Regions from separate parts of the Streptomyces sp. NPDC041135 genome, predicted to be linked through region 1. Evidence: predicted binding sites of a transcription regulator. Region 1 holds the regulator's gene; the other holds the start of a gene.
The links. The regulator HrcA, encoded in region 1, represses chaperone genes, less so after heat shock. The targets are predictions, from matches to a motif close to TTNGCACTCNGNNNNNCNGAGTGCNAA.
Positions count from the first base shown of each region.

Region 2: groES (co-chaperone GroES) is a predicted target of HrcA. The motif match lies at 1,180-1,206, and genes of this name have one in related genera.

Region 1 is NZ_JBVIYZ010000001.1:389,373-392,851, forward strand. It holds gene ACZ6CZ_RS01730 (DUF3097 domain-containing protein) at 1-329, opposite strand, end outside; gene ACZ6CZ_RS01735 (MBL fold metallo-hydrolase) at 397-1,119, opposite strand; gene hrcA (heat-inducible transcriptional repressor HrcA) at 1,341-2,357, shown strand; gene dnaJ (molecular chaperone DnaJ) at 2,358-3,479, shown strand, end outside.
Region 2 is NZ_JBVIYZ010000004.1:112,441-115,919, forward strand. It holds gene ACZ6CZ_RS11665 (polysaccharide deacetylase family protein) at 1-242, shown strand, start outside; gene ACZ6CZ_RS11670 (polysaccharide deacetylase family protein) at 320-1,105, shown strand; gene groES (co-chaperone GroES) at 1,353-1,661, shown strand; gene groL (chaperonin GroEL) at 1,779-3,407, shown strand.

The sequences.
Region 1 (3,479 bases):
GACGCCGTGCGGGCCGGGCGCCGCGGACCCGCCGGGGGCTTCACGAGGGTGACCACGCGGCCCTCCAGCAGGAACCCGCGCGGCTCCAGCGGGAACACCCGGTGCTTGCCGAAGCGGTCCTCCAGGGTGACCGTGCCCGCTTCGCAGCGGATCACCGCGCCGCAGAACCCGCTGCCCGGCTCCTCCACCACCAGGCCCGGCTCGGCCGGCACCTCGGGGACGGGTGTCGGCTTCTTCCACGGCGGGGTCAGGTCGGCGGAGTACCGGCGGGGGCGCGGGCCCGAGGGGCTCTCGTCGGCGGGGCGGTGGCGGGAGACGGGAGGGCGCATTCGGATGACGATAGGAGAAGCGGCGCCGGCGCACCCACGACACGCCGGAGCGGGCCCGCGGTGACGCTCAGCTCACGCCGAACCGCGCCGCCAGCGCGTCGCGTTGGGCCCGTACGAACGCCGCGTCGACGACCGCGCCGTGACCGGGCACGTACCGCGCGTCCGGGCCGCCCAGCGACAGCAGCCGGTCCAGGGCGTCGGGCCACCGGGACGGCACGGCGTCCGGGCCCGCCTGGGGCTCGCCGGACTCCTCGACGAGGTCGCCGCAGAACACCGTCTCCGGGTCGCCGGGGACCAGGACGGCCAGGTCGTGGGCGGTGTGGCCGGGACCCACGTTGGCCAGCAGCGCCTGCCGGCCGCCGCCGAGGTCCAGGGTCCACTCGCCGGAGACCAGGTGGCGGGGCGCGGCCAGGGCGTCGACCGCCTCGTCGGCGTCCGCCACCGGCAGGCCGTTGCGGACGGCGTCCAGGCGCAGCGCCTCGCGCTCGTGGGCGAACACCGTCTCGAGGCCCACCGCCGCGTACACCTCGGCCCCCGCGAAGGCGGCGGCGCCGAAGACGTGGTCGAAGTGGGGATGGGTGAGCGCGAGATGGGTCACACGGCGCCCGGCCAGTTCCTCGGCCCGCGCGCGCAGCCGGGCGCCCTCCGCGAGGCTGGAGCCCGCGTCCACCACCAGCGCCGTGCCCTCCCCGAGCACCAGCCCGGCCGTGCAGTCCCACCCGGGCAGCCGGCACCGGCCCACCCCCTCGGCCACCCGCTCCCAGCCCAGCTCTTCCCAAGACACCGTCATACCGCGACGCTAGCGTCAGCGACCGGCGACGACGCGGCGAAGGGGCGTGCCACGCCCCGCGACGCCGGCGTGATCCGGACGACAGGCCCTGGGGCACCGGCCTTGCCCGGTGTGTACCCGACGGCCGTACACTGGGCCGGAGGATGCTGGCACTCACATGCCAAGAGTGCCAGGCAGGGGGCCTGAGGGGCCGTGGGGACGAGTGCTGGAGGTGCGCGCGGATGCTGAGTGAACGCAGGCTGCAGGTGCTGCGCGCCATCGTCCAGGACTACGTCGGCACCGAGGAGCCGGTGGGCTCCAAGGCGCTCACCGAGCGGCACAACCTCGGCGTCTCCCCGGCCACGGTCCGCAACGACATGGCGGCCCTGGAGGACGAGGGGTACATCGCGCAGCCGCACACCAGCGCGGGGCGCATCCCCACCGACAAGGGCTACCGGCTGTTCGTCGACAAGCTCGCGGGCGTCAAGCCGATGACGCCGCCCGAGCGGCGGGCGATCCAGAACTTCCTGGGCGGCGCCGTCGACCTCGACGACGTCGTGGCCCGTACGGTGCGGCTGCTCGCGCAGCTCACCCGGCAGGTCGCCGTCGTGCAGTACCCCTCGCTGACCCGCTCGACCGTGCGGCACGTGGAGCTGCTCTCGCTGGCTCCCGCCCGTGTGATGCTGGTGCTGATCACCGACACCGGCCGGGTCGAGCAGCGGATGGTCGACTGCCCGGCGCCGTTCGGCGAGACGTCCCTGGCGGATCTGCGCGCGCGGCTCAACAGCCGGGTGGCGGGCCGCCGCTTCGCGGACGTCCCCCGGCTGGTGGAAGACCTGCCGGAGGCGTTCGAGGCCGAGGACCGCGGTACGGTCTCGACGGTGCTCTCCACACTTCTGGAGACACTGGTCGAGGAGAACGAGGAGCGGCTGATGATCGGCGGTACCGCCAATCTGACCCGCTTCGGACATGACTTTCCCCTCACGATCCGGCCCGTCCTGGAGGCCCTCGAGGAGCAGGTGGTGCTCCTCAAGCTCCTGGGCGAGCAGCAGGATCCGGGCATGACCGTCCGCATCGGTCACGAGAACGCCCATGAGGGGCTCAACTCCACCTCGGTGGTGTCGGTCGGCTACGGTTCGGGCGGCGAGGCAGTCGCCAAGCTCGGCGTGGTCGGACCGACCCGCATGGATTACCCGGGAACGATGGGAGCGGTACGCGCAGTGGCACGGTACGTCGGACAGATCCTGGCGGAGTCGTAAGTGGCCACGGACTACTACGCCGTTCTCGGCGTGCGCCGCGACGCGTCGCAGGATGAGATCAAGAAGGCGTTCCGGAGGCTCGCGCGCGAGCTGCACCCGGACGTCAACCCGGACCCGAAGACCCAGGAGCGGTTCAAGGAGATCAACGCCGCTTACGAGGTGCTGTCGGACCCGCAGAAGAAGCAGGTCTACGACCTCGGCGGCGATCCGCTCTCGCAGTCCGGCGGCGGCGCGGGCGGCTTCGGGGCCGGTGGCTTCGGCAACTTCTCCGACATCATGGACGCGTTCTTCGGCACGGCGTCGCAGCGCGGCCCGCGCTCGCGCACCCGGCGCGGCCAGGACGCCATGATCCGCATCGAGGTGGAGCTGGACGAGGCGGCCTTCGGCACGACCAAGGACATCCAGGTCGACACGGCGGTCGTCTGCACCACGTGCAGCGGCGAGGGCGCCGCGCCGGGCACCTCCGCCCAGACGTGTGACATGTGCCGCGGCCGCGGTGAGGTCTCGCAGGTCACCCGGTCCTTCCTGGGCCAGGTCATGACCTCGCGCCCGTGCCCGCAGTGCCAGGGCTTCGGCACCGTGGTGCCCACGCCGTGCCCGGAGTGCGCCGGCGACGGCCGGGTCCGCTCGCGGCGCACGCTGACCGTCAAGATCCCCGCCGGCGTCGACAACGGCACCCGCATCCAGCTCGCCGGCGAGGGCGAGGTCGGCCCCGGCGGCGGTCCGGCCGGTGACCTGTACGTCGAGATCCACGAGCTGCCGCACGCGCAGTTCCAGCGGCGCGGCGACGACCTGCACTGCACGGTCACGCTCCCGATGACCGCCGCGTCCCTCGGCACCAAGGTCCCGCTGGAGACGCTGGACGGCCTGGAGGAGGTCGACATCCGGCCCGGCACCCAGTCCGGCCAGTCGATCCCGCTGCACGCCCGGGGCGTCACGCACCTGCGCGGCGGCGGCCGGGGCGACCTGATCGTGCACGTCGAGGTGCAGACCCCGACCAAGCTCGACCCGGAGCAGGAGCGCCTGCTGCGGGAGCTGGCCAAGCTGCGCGGCGAGGAGCGTCCGACCGGACAGTTCCAGCCAGGTCAGCAGGGGCTGTTCTCCCGGCTGAAGGACGCCTTC
Region 2 (3,479 bases), on a different contig from region 1:
ACACCCTGCGCGCCGCCAAGTCCTGCGGCATCAAATACGCGCCGATCTGGGACGAGGAGGTCTTCGTCGACCACTGGGAGTACCGCGACGACGACCGCGGTCTGCACCCCGGCGACATCGTGCTCTCCCACTTCCGCGGCCCCGAGGACTGGGCGGGCACCATGCCCGACATGATCCGCCGCTTCCTGAACAAGGTCACCCGGGACGGCTACGCGGTGGCACGCCTGGAGGACTACCTGTGACGCGCCCGGGGCGGCAGCGGCGGCCGGCGCGCGGGCGGCGCCGGAGCCCGGCCGCCTCGCCGCTCACCTGTGCGCTCCTGCTCGCCGCCCTGCTGCTGGGCGGCTGCGCCCAGTCGGTCGACCCCATCGAACGGCTGGGCAAGAAGGCCGCCCAGGGCGTACGGCCGCACGGCCCGGCCGGTGACCGCTCCTACCGCGCCTGGGGCCTGAGCGCCCCGCTCGCCGAGGCCCCGCGGCCCGCCGCGCGCCCGCCGGCGCCCCGCACCGCGGACCCGGCGGCCCCGCTCCCGGTCGTCGACCACGTCGCCACCTCCGACCCGGTCGTCTTCCTCACCTACGACGACGGCGCCGAGACGGACCCCCGGTTCGTCGACATGGTCCGTGACCTGCGGCTGCCGGTCACCCTCTTCCTCACCGACCGCGTCGCCGGCCCCGGCTACGGCCGCTTCGCCCGGCTGCGCGCGGTCGGCGCCAACCTGCAGAACCACACCCTCGACCACCCCGCCCTGCCCGGACTGCCCTACGCCGGCCAGCGCGCCGAGATCTGCGGCCAGCAGGACAAGCTCAGATCCCGCTTCGGTATCCGCCCCCGCCTCTTCCGGCCGCCCTACGGCCGGTACGACACCACCACGCTGCGCGCCGCCGCCGACTGCGGCGTGGCGGCCGTCGTGCTGTGGCGCGTGTCGGCGGGCGCGGGCGACCCGGCGTACACCCGGGGCGCGCCGCGGCTGCGGCCCGGCGACATCGTCGCCGTCGGCCCCGGCGAGAACGACGGCTCCGCCCTGCGGGAGCGCACCGCCCGGCTGCTGCGCCGGATCCAGCAGCGGGGCCTGACGGTGGGCCGCCTGGAGGACTACCTCTAGGGCGCCGGTAGGGCTCCGAGACGTCACAGGGGCGGGCGCCGAGGGGGCGCCGGAGGCGGCGCGACGCACGGCAACTGGCACTCCGCTTGACCGAGTGCTAATCGCAGTCATAGTCTCAGGTCTGGCACTCCCCCCTGGAGAGTGCCAACAACGCGACGGGCAGGTCCGGCACCCGCGACGACGGATCGACCTGGTCGCCACCTCAGACAGTTAACCCCGTGAGATCTCCGAAGGGGGAGGTCGGATCGTGACGACCGCCAGCTCCAAGGTTGCCATCAAGCCGCTCGAGGACCGCATTGTGGTCCAGCCGCTCGACGCCGAGCAGACCACGGCCTCTGGCCTGGTCATTCCGGACACTGCGAAGGAGAAGCCCCAGGAGGGCGCCGTCCTCGCCGTGGGCCCGGGCCGATTCGAGAACGGCGAGCGCCTGCCGCTCGACGTCAAGGTCGGCGACGTCGTTCTGTACAGCAAGTACGGCGGCACCGAGGTGAAGTACAACGGCGACGAGTACCTCGTCCTCTCGGCTCGCGACGTGCTCGCGATCATCGAGAAGTAGTACCACCTCGAGCACTCCGCTCGTGACTGCGCCCCTGGCCCCCGACCTAGAAGAAGCCGGGCGCCCGGGGCGCAGTTTTTTCTTTCACCCCAGACATTCGAGAGGGCTCCCGCTGTCATGGCGAAGATCCTGAAGTTCGACGAGGACGCCCGTCGCGCCCTCGAGCGCGGCGTCAACAAGCTGGCCGACACGGTGAAGGTGACGATCGGCCCCAAGGGCCGCAACGTCGTCATCGACAAGAAGTTCGGTGCCCCGACCATCACCAACGACGGCGTCACCATCGCCCGTGAGGTGGAGATCGAGGACCCGTACGAGAACCTCGGCGCGCAGCTGGTGAAGGAGGTGGCGACCAAGACCAACGACATCGCGGGCGACGGTACGACCACCGCCACCGTGCTCGCCCAGGCGCTGGTCCGCGAGGGCCTGAAGAACGTCGCCGCCGGTGCCTCCCCGGCCGCCCTGAAGAAGGGCATCGACGCCGCGGTCAAGGCCATCTCCGACGACCTGCTGGCCTCGGCCCGCCCGATCGACGAGAAGTCCGACATCGCGGCCGTCGCCGGTCTGTCCGCCCAGGACAGCCAGGTCGGCGAGCTGATCGCCGAGGCGATGGACAAGGTCGGCAAGGACGGTGTCATCACCGTCGAGGAGTCCAACACCTTCGGTCTGGAGCTGGACTTCACCGAGGGCATGGCCTTCGACAAGGGCTACCTGTCGCCGTACTTCGTGACGGACCAGGAGCGTATGGAGGCCGTCCTCGACGACCCGTACATCCTCATCCACCAGGGCAAGATCTCCGCGATCGCGGACCTCCTGCCGCTGCTGGAGAAGGTCATCCAGGCCAACGCCTCCAAGCCGCTGCTGATCATCGCCGAGGACGTCGAGGGCGAGGCGCTCTCCACCCTCGTCGTCAACAAGATCCGCGGCACCTTCAACGCCGTCGCGGTGAAGGCCCCCGGCTTCGGCGACCGCCGCAAGGCGATGCTGCAGGACCTGGCGGTCCTCACCGGCGCCACGGTCATCTCCGAGGAGGTCGGCCTCAAGATCGACCAGGTCGGCCTGGACGTGCTGGGCTCCGCCCGCCGCGTCACCGTCACCAAGGACGACACCACCGTCGTCGACGGTGCCGGCGACTCCGCCGACGTCACGGGCCGCGTCGCCCAGATCAAGGCCGAGATCGAGAACACCGACTCCGACTGGGACCGCGAGAAGCTCCAGGAGCGCCTCGCGAAGCTGGCCGGCGGCGTGTGCGTGATCAAGGTCGGCGCCGCCACCGAGGTGGAGCTGAAGGAGAAGAAGCACCGTCTGGAGGACGCCATCTCCGCGACCCGCGCCGCGGTCGAGGAGGGCATCGTCTCCGGTGGCGGTTCCGCTCTGGTCCACGCCGCCAAGGTGCTGGAGGGCGGCCTGGGCAAGACCGGCGACGAGGCCACCGGCGTCGCCGTCGTGCGCCGCGCCGTCGTCGAGCCGCTGCGCTGGATCGCCGAGAACGCGGGCCTCGAGGGCTACGTCATCACCGCCAAGGTGGCCGAGCTGGACAAGGGCCAGGGCTTCAACGCCGCCACCGGCGAGTACGGCGACCTGGTCAAGGCCGGCGTCATCGACCCGGTCAAGGTCACCCGCTCCGCCCTGGAGAACGCCGCCTCCATCGCCTCCCTGCTGCTCACGACCGAGACCCTGGTCGTCGAGAAGAAGGAAGAGGAGCCGGCCGAGGCCGGTCACGGCCACAGCCACGGCCACTCCCACTGAGGCATGCGCCCACCGGCACGCTCACCGGGCTAGCGCCCGGCGGACCGCCCCGCGGGGCCCGTCCGCCTGAGG